DNA from 3 places in the Streptomyces sp. WG5 genome. Region 1 is predicted to be linked to each of the others. Evidence: riboswitches for the same ligand, from Rfam matches in the RefSeq annotation. Region 1 holds a riboswitch; each other region holds the start of a gene.

Region 1 (3,265 bases):
CGGCACGCCGCGCGGCCAAGGAGCTGTACAAGGAGCTGTTCCCGGCCGGGACGCGCATGTCGCGTCCGCGTCAGGGCACCGAGGAGACGGTCGCGCGCATCGACTCCGCGGCCGTACGCGCCTTCTACGAGAAGCACGTCCGGCCCGCCACGGCCACCGCGGTGGTCGTCGGCGACCTCACCGGCGTCGACCTCGACGCGCTGCTCGGTGACACGCTGGGCGCGTGGACCGGCTCCGCCGCCGAGCCGCGTCCCGTGCCGCCGGTGACCGCCGACGACAGGGGCCGGGTCGTCATCGTGGACCGCCCCGGAGCCGTCCAGACGCAGCTGCTGATCGGTCGCACCGGCTCCGACCGGCACGACCGCGTGTGGCCCGCCCAGGTGCTCGGCGCCTACTGCCTCGGCGGCACCCTCACCTCGCGCCTGGACCGCGTCCTGCGCGAGGAGAAGGGCTACACCTACGGCGTGCGGTCGTTCGCACAGGTCCTGCGTTCCGCGCCCGACGGCACGGGCGCCGCCCTGCTGGCCATCAGCGGCTCCGTCGACACCCCCAACACGGGTCCCGCGCTGGAGGACCTGTGGACGGTGCTGCGGAAGGTCGCGGAGGGCGGGCTCACCGACGCCGAGCGCGACGTCGCCGTGCAGAACCTGGTCGGTGTGGCGCCGTTGAAGTACGAGACGGCTGCGGCCGTGGCGAGCACGCTGGCCGACCAGGTCGAACAGCACCTGCCGGACGACTACCAGGCCACGCTCTACCGCCAACTCGCCGCCACGGGAACCGTGGAGGCCACGGCGGCGGTCGTGAACGCCTTCCCGGTGGATCGTCTGGTGACGGTCCTCGTCGGCGACGCGGCGCAGATCAAGGAGCCCGTCGAGGCCCTCGGCATCGGTGAAGTGACCGTCGTGGCGGCCGAGTAGCGGCCCGCGCGCGGGGCGGCCCTGGTGACCACAGTGTCACCAGGGTCGCCTTTTGTCCGAATTGGGGGGCTGACTGACCGTCTGCCCTGTGGCGTGCGCTACAAAACGCCTGTTGCGTTTGAGGATTGAAGGCACCCCGTTTAGCGTCGTCCGGGCTGTTCGTCAGGCAGTGCGCCGCACCCGCGGCACCGGACAGCCATCGCCGAGTCCCCGTACGGCGCGAGCCAGGGGAGCCGGGGACCCATCGCAGTCCCTGGGGTGAATCGGACGCCCGCGCGTGCAGCGAGGGGGTCCGTAGGAGACCTTCCTGCTCCGAACCCGTCAGCTAACCCGGTAGGCGAGAGGGAAGGAAAGGACCAGCCTCCACATGGCGTTCACGCGCGCCACCGGTAAGCACCGCCGTCCCAGCCGGATGCACCGCACCACCGCCCACGCGGCGGGCGTCGCGGCCCTCGCCACCACCGGTGTCGTCGGCACCCTCGCGACTCCGGTGCTCGCCGCCGAGTCCGAGGCGGAGCAGAGCGGACTCACCCCGGTCGTCACCATCGGCGACGCCGTGGCCGACGAGATCGACGCCCAGGCCACCGCGCAGAAGCGGGCCGCGCTGGACGCCGCCGCCCGTGAGGCGGCCCGGGAGGCCGCACGCGAGCGGGCCGCCGAGGCGGCCGAGGAGGCGCGCGAGGCCAAGGAGCGCGCCGCGCGCGAGGCGGAGCGCAAGCGCCTCAACACCTTCGTGTCGCCGATCACCGCCTCCTACGTCTCCACCGCCTACCAGGCCGGCAGCTCCCTGTGGTCCTCGGGCAGCCACACCGGCATCGACTTCCACGCCGCGAGCGGCACCACCGTGCACGCGGTCGGCGTCGGCACCGTCGTCGAGGCCGGCTGGGGCGGGGCGTACGGCAACCAGGTCGTGATCAGGATGCACGACGGCACGTACACGCAGTACGGCCACCTGTCGTCCATCGGCGTCTCGGTCGGCCAGGCGGTCGCCCCCGGTCAGCAGATCGGCCTCTCCGGCGCCACCGGCAACGTCACCGGGGCCCACCTGCACTTCGAGGCCCGTACGAGCCCCGAGTACGGCTCGGACATGGACCCCGTCGCCTATCTCCGCTCCCACGGTGTGAACATCTGACGGCGGACGGTACGGCACTCGAGCGCCCCGGCTTCCGAGCCGGGGCATTCGCGTTTCCACGGGCGATCCAGGCGTCGCCGCTGTCCAAAAGATGACCAGGAAATCCGCCCCGCCGTCGGAATATCCGCCCGGCTGGCCTAGAGTCACTGCTCACGCGTCAATCGTCGACGTTTCACGGGGATTAGGGCGGAGGTCGGGCATGCGTATTCCGGCGCACTCGGTGTGCACGGCGATCCGGGACGACATCGTCGCCGGCGTCCACGGGCGCGGCAGTCGGCTCACCGAGGAACTGCTCGCCCGCCGTTACGGAGTCTCCCGCGTCCCGGTCCGTGAGGCCCTGCGCACGCTGGAGGCCGAGGGCTTCGTGGTGACCCGGCGGCACGCGGGCGCGTGCGTGGCGGAACCCAGCGAACAGGAGGCCGCCGACCTGCTGGAGGCCCGTACGCTCCTCGAACCCCTCGGTGCCTCCCGGGCCGCCCGGCGCCGTACCGAGGCCCACCTCAAGGTGCTGCGCGGACTGGTCAGGCTGGGTCAGGAGCGGGCCAGGCAGGGCAACAGCGATGATCTGCGCTCCCTGGGCGGCTGGTTCCACGACACCCTCGCCCAGGCCGCGGGCAGCCCCTCCCTGACGGCGCTGCTGACCCAGCTGCGCCACAAGATCGCCTGGATGTACACCGTGGACGCGCCGGCCGGACCCGTGGAGTACTGGGCGGAGCACGGTGCGATCGCGGACGCGGTGGCCCGGGGCGACAGCGAGCGCGCGCGGGCCCTCATGACGCTGCACACCGAGCGGTCGACGCCGGATTATCGACTGCGATTCGCTTCCGAGGACGAACGGACGAGGCGTGTGAGGAAAACGCAACGTCCCGTAAACACACCGAGCCTCCGGGCTTAACGCGAGGGCCGTACACAAAGAGCGAGCAGAGTAATTCGAGAGGTCTTTCCCGCTGCCCGACTGCCCGACTGCCCGGCTTTTTGGCCTACCGACGTCCAGGAATGCCCGGATGCCCGCGAACGAGCGAAGCGGAAAGAAAAAAGGCCCGCCCGGTGTCCGAGCGGGCCTTTCATTGCTGCTGTCCGTCAGACGATGTCCGTCAGACGGTCTCGGGAAGCTCCTCGAGCCCTTCGGAGACCAGCTTCGCCAGCCGCTCCAGAGCGGCGTCCGCGCCCTCGGCGTCGGAGGCGAGGACGATCTCCTCGCCGCCCTGGGCGCCGA
Region 2 (3,265 bases), on a different contig from region 1:
GGCCGCCCGCTCGCGCAGCCGCAGCACCGGAAGGGTCGGGATGCCCTCGCGCAGGTCGGTGCCGGGCGTCTTCCCCGATTCCTGGGAGTCGGAGGCGATGTCCAGGACGTCGTCCGCGAGCTGGAAGGCGACGCCGAGCCGTTCGCCGTACTGGGTCAGCACGTCCACGACCGTTTCGTCGGCGCCGGACATCATCGCGCCGAACCGGCAGGAGACCGCCACCAGCGATCCCGTCTTGCCGCCCAGCACGTCCAGGTAGTGGTCGACGGGGTCCCGGCCGTCCTGCGGCCCCGCCGTCTCCAGGATCTGTCCGGTGACGAGCCGCTCGAACGCCAGTGCCTGCACGCGGACCGCCTCGGGCCCGAGGTCGGCGAGGATCTGGGAGGCGCGGGCGAACAGGAAGTCGCCGGTGAGGACCGCGACCGAGTTGCCCCAGCGGGTGTTGGCGCTGGCCACACCACGCCGCACGGCGGCCTCGTCCATCACGTCGTCGTGGTAGAGGGTGGCGAGGTGGGTCAGCTCCACGACGACGGCCGAGGGCACGATCCCGGGGGCATAGGGGTCGCCGAACTGGGCCGAGAGCATGACCAGCAGTGGCCGGAATCGTTTGCCGCCGGCCCGCACGAGATGCTGGGCGGCCTCCGTGATGAACGGAACCTCGCTCTTGGTTGCCTCAAGCAACCCTTCCTCGACAGCAACCAATCCGGCCTGGACATCGGCTTCCAGAGCCTGGTCCCGCACGCTCAGCCCGAACGGCCCGACGACGGTCACGAGGGGTCTCCTGTCTGCTGGTGTCTACTGGCGATTACCTGGTTTGTCGATAGGTCGCTGCCACCACTCGAGCCAGCGTATCCGGTCACCTTTCGATCACCGCTAGCGCCCACCGTTACAGGCCGGTCGGTATCGGATCATGAACAGTATGTTTTTGATCAGGCGATATGAGCAGACATTGATCGACATCGCCAGGGCCAGAACCCGCCACTGAAGATCACATCATCCCTCCCAACGGCTCGCACTCCGGATACGTCACCCACTCGGCTCTCCCTGCCCCCACCCCCGAACGGATGCCCCCGGGACACACGGAAACACCGATCAGGGCGGGGTCGCACACCGGGTGCGCGCGACAGCGGGCCCGCTCGGCCGTCGGTCAACACCCGAAGCTCTCCGCCCTACGGGCAATTGACCCACAGTTGATCCCAATGCCCGATTTGCCACACTTGTCGATGCGGGTGAGTTGACTCACTCCTCCACACCCCCGGGCAACCATGCCGCCGGCTGTGCCCTCCCTTTGTGCCGCAAGGCAATTGGCCCTTGGTGGCCGCAAAGGATCAAGTACCTCAAACCCCCCAGATCAAGGTCAACAGGCGCGTTGGGTGATTCCTGCACTTGTTTCGGACATGTGCTCTCGCATACGTTCCCGGCCTGTCGGGCGGACGCCGAATCCTGCCACCGCCCGGACGCACAGTCATCCGCCAACACACTCGCAGGCAGGAGCGGGGGACCCAGGTAAGTCGCCGCACCGGTCACCACCGGAGCGGCTCGGGGTGAAGCCGTGTCCGTCAGGACCCGGCCGGGCACCTCCCCGCCCGAACCCGACAGCTCACCTCGCAGGCGTAAGGAGAGGGACTCACACATGTCTGCCAACGGTCAGAACCGTCACGCCCGGACCAGCCGCCTCGCCCGCAAGCTCGCCGTGGCCGGCACCGGCGCCGCCGTGCTCGCCCTGCCGCTCCTCGGCGCCACCGGCGCGTCCGCGGCCACCCCGGCCACCCCGGCCGCCGCGACCGCCACCACCGCGGCGACGACCTACCCGGACAACCTCGACGGCTGGATCCGGGAGTCGCTCGACATCATGGCCCAGCACGGCATCCCCGGGTCGTACGAGGGCATCCACCGCAACATCATGCGGGAGTCGTCCGGCAACCCGTTCGCCATCAACAACTGGGACATCAACGCCATCAACGGCACCCCGTCCAAGGGGCTGCTCCAGGTGATCGCGCCCACCTTCGAGGCGTACCACGTGCCCGGCACCTCCTGGGACCCGTACGACCCGGTCGCCAACATCACCGCGGCCTGCAACTACGCGGCCGACCGGTACGGCTCGATGGACAACGTCTTCGGCGCGTACTGACAGGCACTGGCACAGAGGCCCGAGGCCTGAGGCCCGATCCACTGAGCCGCTGAGCCACTGACCACTGAGCCACTGAGCCACTGAGCCACTGGCAAGGAGGCTCCGGCCGAGGACTCCGACAGGAAGTCCTCGGCCAGGGGCCCCAGCCAAGGCCGACTCCAGCCACGAGGCTCCGGCCGAGGCAGCTCCTCGGCCGAGGGGGCTCCGGTCAGAAGGCTCTCCGGTCAGGAGGCCCCGATGAGGTCGATCCGGCCGAGGGGCTCCGCTCAGGACGCTCCGAAGACCCGCTCGAGGACGACGGCCACGCCGTCGTCCTCGTTCGTCGTGGTGACCTCGTCGGCCACCGCCTTGAGTTCGGGGTGGGCGCCGGCCATGGCGACACCGTGTGCCGCCCAGTCGAACATGGGGATGTCGTTGGGCATGTCCCCGAAGGCGATCGTCCGCCGTCGGCTCACCCCCAGCCGCTCGGCGGCCAGTGCCAGGCCGGTCGCCTTGGTGATGCCGCACGGCTGGAGCTCGACCGTTCCCGGCCCCGACATGGTGACCGTGGCGAGGGAGCCCACCACCGCGCGCGCCGTCGCCGCCAACTCGTCGTCGGACAGGTCGGGGTGGCGCAGCAACACCTTGCTGATCGGCGTGGACCACAGTTCGTCGCGCCGCTCGACCCGCACCGCGGGCAGCGTCGGGTGGGGCATCAGGTACCCGGGCTCGATGAGCGTGAGGCCGTCGACGCCGTCCTGGTCGACCGCGGCGTGCACCTGCCCCACCTCGGCCTCGATCTTGCCGAGTGCGGTCTCGGCCAGTTCCCGGTCCAGCGTGACCGACCACAGCATCCGGTTGGCGCCGGCGTCGTACACCTGCGCACCCTGTCCGCACACCGCGAGTCCCGTGCAGCCGAGGCGGTCGAGCAGGGACCGCACCCGGGGCGCCGGCCGCCCCGTCACCACCAGATGCCGCGCACCGGCCCCCGCCGCCCGCGCCAGCGCGGCCAGCGACCGGTCGGAGACGGTGTCGTCGCCGCGGAGCAGCGTGCCGTCGAGGTCGGTGGCGACGAGTGAATATGCGGTGCGGTCCATGATCAGAGAATACGGACACCGCACCTGTCCGACTCACCCGCGATCGCATCCGAGCGAG
Region 3 (3,265 bases), on a different contig from region 1:
GGCGTACTCCGGCGTCTGCAGCAGACCGGGGACCACGGTGGTCTCCAGGGTGCGCATCGCGCTCGCCTGGGACTCCAGGCTGATGAAGTCGCGGTAGGTCGGCGGCAGCACCCCTCGGTAGGCGTGCCACCAGTGGTTCCGGCCGCCCGCGTCGTCGGAGCCCGCCAGCATCACCAGCAGCTCCCGCAGCTGGTCGTCGGCCACGCCGTAGGCGTCCAGCAGTAACCGCACGTCGGCCGGTTTCGCCCCGCTCGTCCCGGTCTCGATCCGGCTGACCTTCGACTGGTGCCAGCCCACCAGCCGGGCCGCCTCGCCGCTGGTGATACCCGCCGACGTGCGCTGGGCGCGCAGTTCCGCGCCCAGCTTCCGGCGGCGCACCACGGGGCCGTGCTGCATGGGGCCACTCCTCTACTCCTTATGAGCCGCCCGAATACGCTCTGCCGTCGCAGAGTTCACCGCATCGAGCGACAGATATATGCAGATCTTGGGGGATCGCCGCCCTTCCGGGCCTGGTGGTGGCAGTCTGGCGGCGAAGCACCAGTCCGGGACCGTACTCGAACCATCCGCTCCGTGTCCGGCTGCGGTCCCGTGGGAAAGGGACGAGTCGCCATGGCAGACCATCTGGAAGCATCCGTCACTCTGCCGAGCGATCCCGCCTCGGTGGCCGCCGCGCGTACCTATGTGGTCGGCACGCTGGCGGAGTGGGGCCTGCCGGCGGACACCGATGTGTCCGAAACCGTCCGGCTCATCGTCTCCGAGCTGACGACCAACGCGGTCCAGCACACGCTCGGACAGTCACCCACCTTCACGGTGGACCTCGTGCTCGACCGCGACGAGCGACTGCACATCGGCGTCACCGACAGCCATCCGGGGTATCCCAAGCGTCTGCCCGCCGCCGTGCAGCAGGACAACGGCCGCGGCATGGTGATCATCCGCTGGCTGACGGCGGAGTGCGGCGGCAAGCTGAGGGTGCAGCGCACGCGCGAGGGCGGCAAGACCGTCTTCATCGAACTGCCCTGGACGCCGCCGAGCAGTCCGGTGCCGCCCGAGCCGGCCACGGCCGTGGGGCGGGTCGCGGGACGGCAGGAGCCCGAACGGTGAGGCGCCGACAGCGCTCGCCGCGCGTCCGTTCCGCGTGCGGCGTCGAGGACGGTCCCGAACCACCGCACGTGCACGTGCGGGAGCGCGGGGAGTGCGGGGGACGCCGACCGCCCCGTCGAGGTCCCGGTCCGTTGAGGCGGGGACCCGCCGAGGCCGTGGGCCGGCCCGAGCGGGGACCCGCCGAGGGTGACAGGAGCACCTGCCCTTCCGGGTGAGGAACGGATGTCAATTGACCCGGCCGTACCAGACGCTGCCGGTCCAGATCTTCTGCAGACGCACCACGTCCCCGGTCTTCGGGGCGTGCCAGATCCTGCCCTTCCCGGCGTAGATGCCGACGTGGTAGACGCTGCTGCCCGAGTGGAAGAAGACGAGGTCGCCGACCTTGCGGTTCTTGGCGGAAATATGACGGGTCTTGTTGTACTGCTGAGCCGCGGTGCGCGGCAGCTTCTTGCCGGCCTTCTTGAACGAATACAGGGTCAGTCCGGAGCAGTCGAACCTGCGTGGTCCGACGGCGCCCCATTTGTACGGTGAACCCTTCTTGGAGGCCGCGATCTTGAGGGCCTTCGCCGCATAGGTCGCCGCGGCCGCCTCGGAGGCGGCACCGGGGACCACGACGGATCCGCCGATCGCGGCGAGGGTGAGGGCCGAGGCCGTACCGGCACGGGCCATCAGCGACGGGACACGATTGAGCGCAGACATGCGCAACCCTTCGTCAGCCGCCTGTGAAGGATGACCTGTCGGATTCGGGCTGGCGAAGTTGCCCGGCCGCACGAGTGCGGCTTCACCCCAAGGGCTGCTCGGCCCGGCACCTCTCTCGCGGAGATGACCGTTCCGGCGACCCGTCGTGCTCGGGTCCTCCACTCCTGCCGATCCACTCCTGTCGACCGGTCGTCCGGGCGGCGGCAGGACTCGGCGTCCGCCCGGACCGCCCCGCCGCTGCGGCGAGGGCTTGTCGTCAGTCACGGATCTTGTCTCGCCCAGGGGGAGAATCCCAACGGAACGTGCCCTTTGTGTTGTTACACGCCACTCACCCGTGCGGGTGGACGCCTCCGCGTTCGAGTCACCCCCCGGTGTGGTGGCGAGCCCGGGACCAGCGGCGCAGCGGCTCGTTCCGCCGTGTGGGCAGCAGGGGTTGCGCAACTTCGGCCGGTCGGAAATCGAGGGTGTTCCTACGCCGAAAGGGGGTACGCCGTTTGGTCCGTTTCGGCCCCCGGCGCGTCAACTGCCGGAACGCGGCCGACGGCTGACGCGCGCCGTCCGCCGTTCACCGTCCAGCACGCGCAGCGCCCGCACCAGGATGCCGGCGCACTCCGGCCCCGGCGCACCGGTGCGCACGGCGGCCGGTCCGGGGGCCCGTACCGTGGCGGGGTCCGCGGTCCGGTCGCTCACGGCCGGGGCTCAGGCGGCCGGGGCCGGGGTCCGGTCGGGTGCCGGTGAGGCGCCGGGTGCGCGCTGTCGCAGTACGCCGCCGAGCAGGACCGCGCCCAGGCCCAGCAGGGACCACCACGTGAGCGTGAGCGCGGGGCCGGTGGCCGCGGCGCCCTCGAAGAAGGACACCGAGCGCAGGAGCGAGCCGCCCGCGCCCGGCGGCAGCCACTGGCCGATCGCGCCGGCCGGCCGGGGCAGCATCTCCGGCGCCGAGGACGCGCCGGAGAAGGGGTTGCCCAGCAGCATGATCACGGCCGCGCCCAGCCCGATACCCGCGCGCCCGAGCAGCGCCCCGAGCCCGGCGACGCCCGCGCCGGCGGCCAGGGTCGACAGCCCGAACGCGCCGGCCACGGCCCACCAGTCACCGGTGACCACCCCGAGCCAGCTGTGCGCGACCACCGCCGCGGCCACGCCTGTCGACGCGGCGGCGCCGGCCACCGCGACGGCCGCTCGCACGCCGCGCCACCCCAGCAAGGTCACCACGGCGCCGGTCGCGATCCCGGCCAGTGCGAGTGGCAGTACGCTCGCGCCCAGGGCCGCGCCGCGCGGATCCGCCTCGGGAGCGGGCACCACATCGACCACCTGGACCGGGGTCCCCGTGGCGGAGGCCTGCCCGGTCACCGCCTGTCGCAGCAGCTGGGCCACGGACGGGCCGGCCGCGGACGCCGTGAGCAGCTTCGTGCCCCGGTCGCCGGCGACCACCGCGCCGTACACGGTCCGGTCCTCGACGGCGTCG

Evidence for each region. A riboswitch is a leader RNA that binds a small molecule or an ion and turns the genes downstream of it on or off. The one in region 1 is predicted to bind cyclic di-AMP.
Region 2: it holds a riboswitch for cyclic di-AMP, as region 1 does, so the genes downstream of both, ACP4IX_RS20560 (transglycosylase SLT domain-containing protein) here and ACP4IX_RS06070 (M23 family metallopeptidase) in region 1, are expected to answer to the same signal.
Region 3: it holds a riboswitch for cyclic di-AMP, as region 1 does, so the genes downstream of both, ACP4IX_RS21110 (C40 family peptidase) here and ACP4IX_RS06070 (M23 family metallopeptidase) in region 1, are expected to answer to the same signal.

What each region holds. Positions count from the first base shown of each region.
Region 1 is NZ_JBNGGC010000004.1:185,645-188,909, reverse strand. Features, by position in the region: gene ACP4IX_RS06075 (M16 family metallopeptidase) at 1-917, shown strand, start outside; cyclic di-AMP (ydaO/yuaA leader) riboswitch at 1,108-1,272, shown strand; gene ACP4IX_RS06070 (M23 family metallopeptidase) at 1,285-2,049, shown strand; gene ACP4IX_RS06065 (GntR family transcriptional regulator) at 2,249-2,944, shown strand; gene ACP4IX_RS06060 (HPr family phosphocarrier protein) at 3,144-3,265, opposite strand, start outside.
Region 2 is NZ_JBNGGC010000018.1:80,925-84,189, forward strand. Features, by position in the region: gene ACP4IX_RS20555 (polyprenyl synthetase family protein) at 1-771, opposite strand, end outside; cyclic di-AMP (ydaO/yuaA leader) riboswitch at 1,461-1,628, shown strand; gene ACP4IX_RS20560 (transglycosylase SLT domain-containing protein) at 1,634-2,131, shown strand; gene ACP4IX_RS20565 (HAD family hydrolase) at 2,398-3,207, opposite strand.
Region 3 is NZ_JBNGGC010000019.1:2,325-5,589, reverse strand. Features, by position in the region: gene ACP4IX_RS21120 (helix-turn-helix domain-containing protein) at 1-396, opposite strand, end outside; gene ACP4IX_RS21115 (ATP-binding protein) at 610-1,101, shown strand; gene ACP4IX_RS21110 (C40 family peptidase) at 1,327-1,800, opposite strand; cyclic di-AMP (ydaO/yuaA leader) riboswitch at 1,804-1,948, opposite strand; gene ACP4IX_RS21105 (hypothetical protein) at 2,320-2,490, opposite strand; gene ACP4IX_RS21100 (ABC transporter permease) at 2,500-3,265, opposite strand, start outside.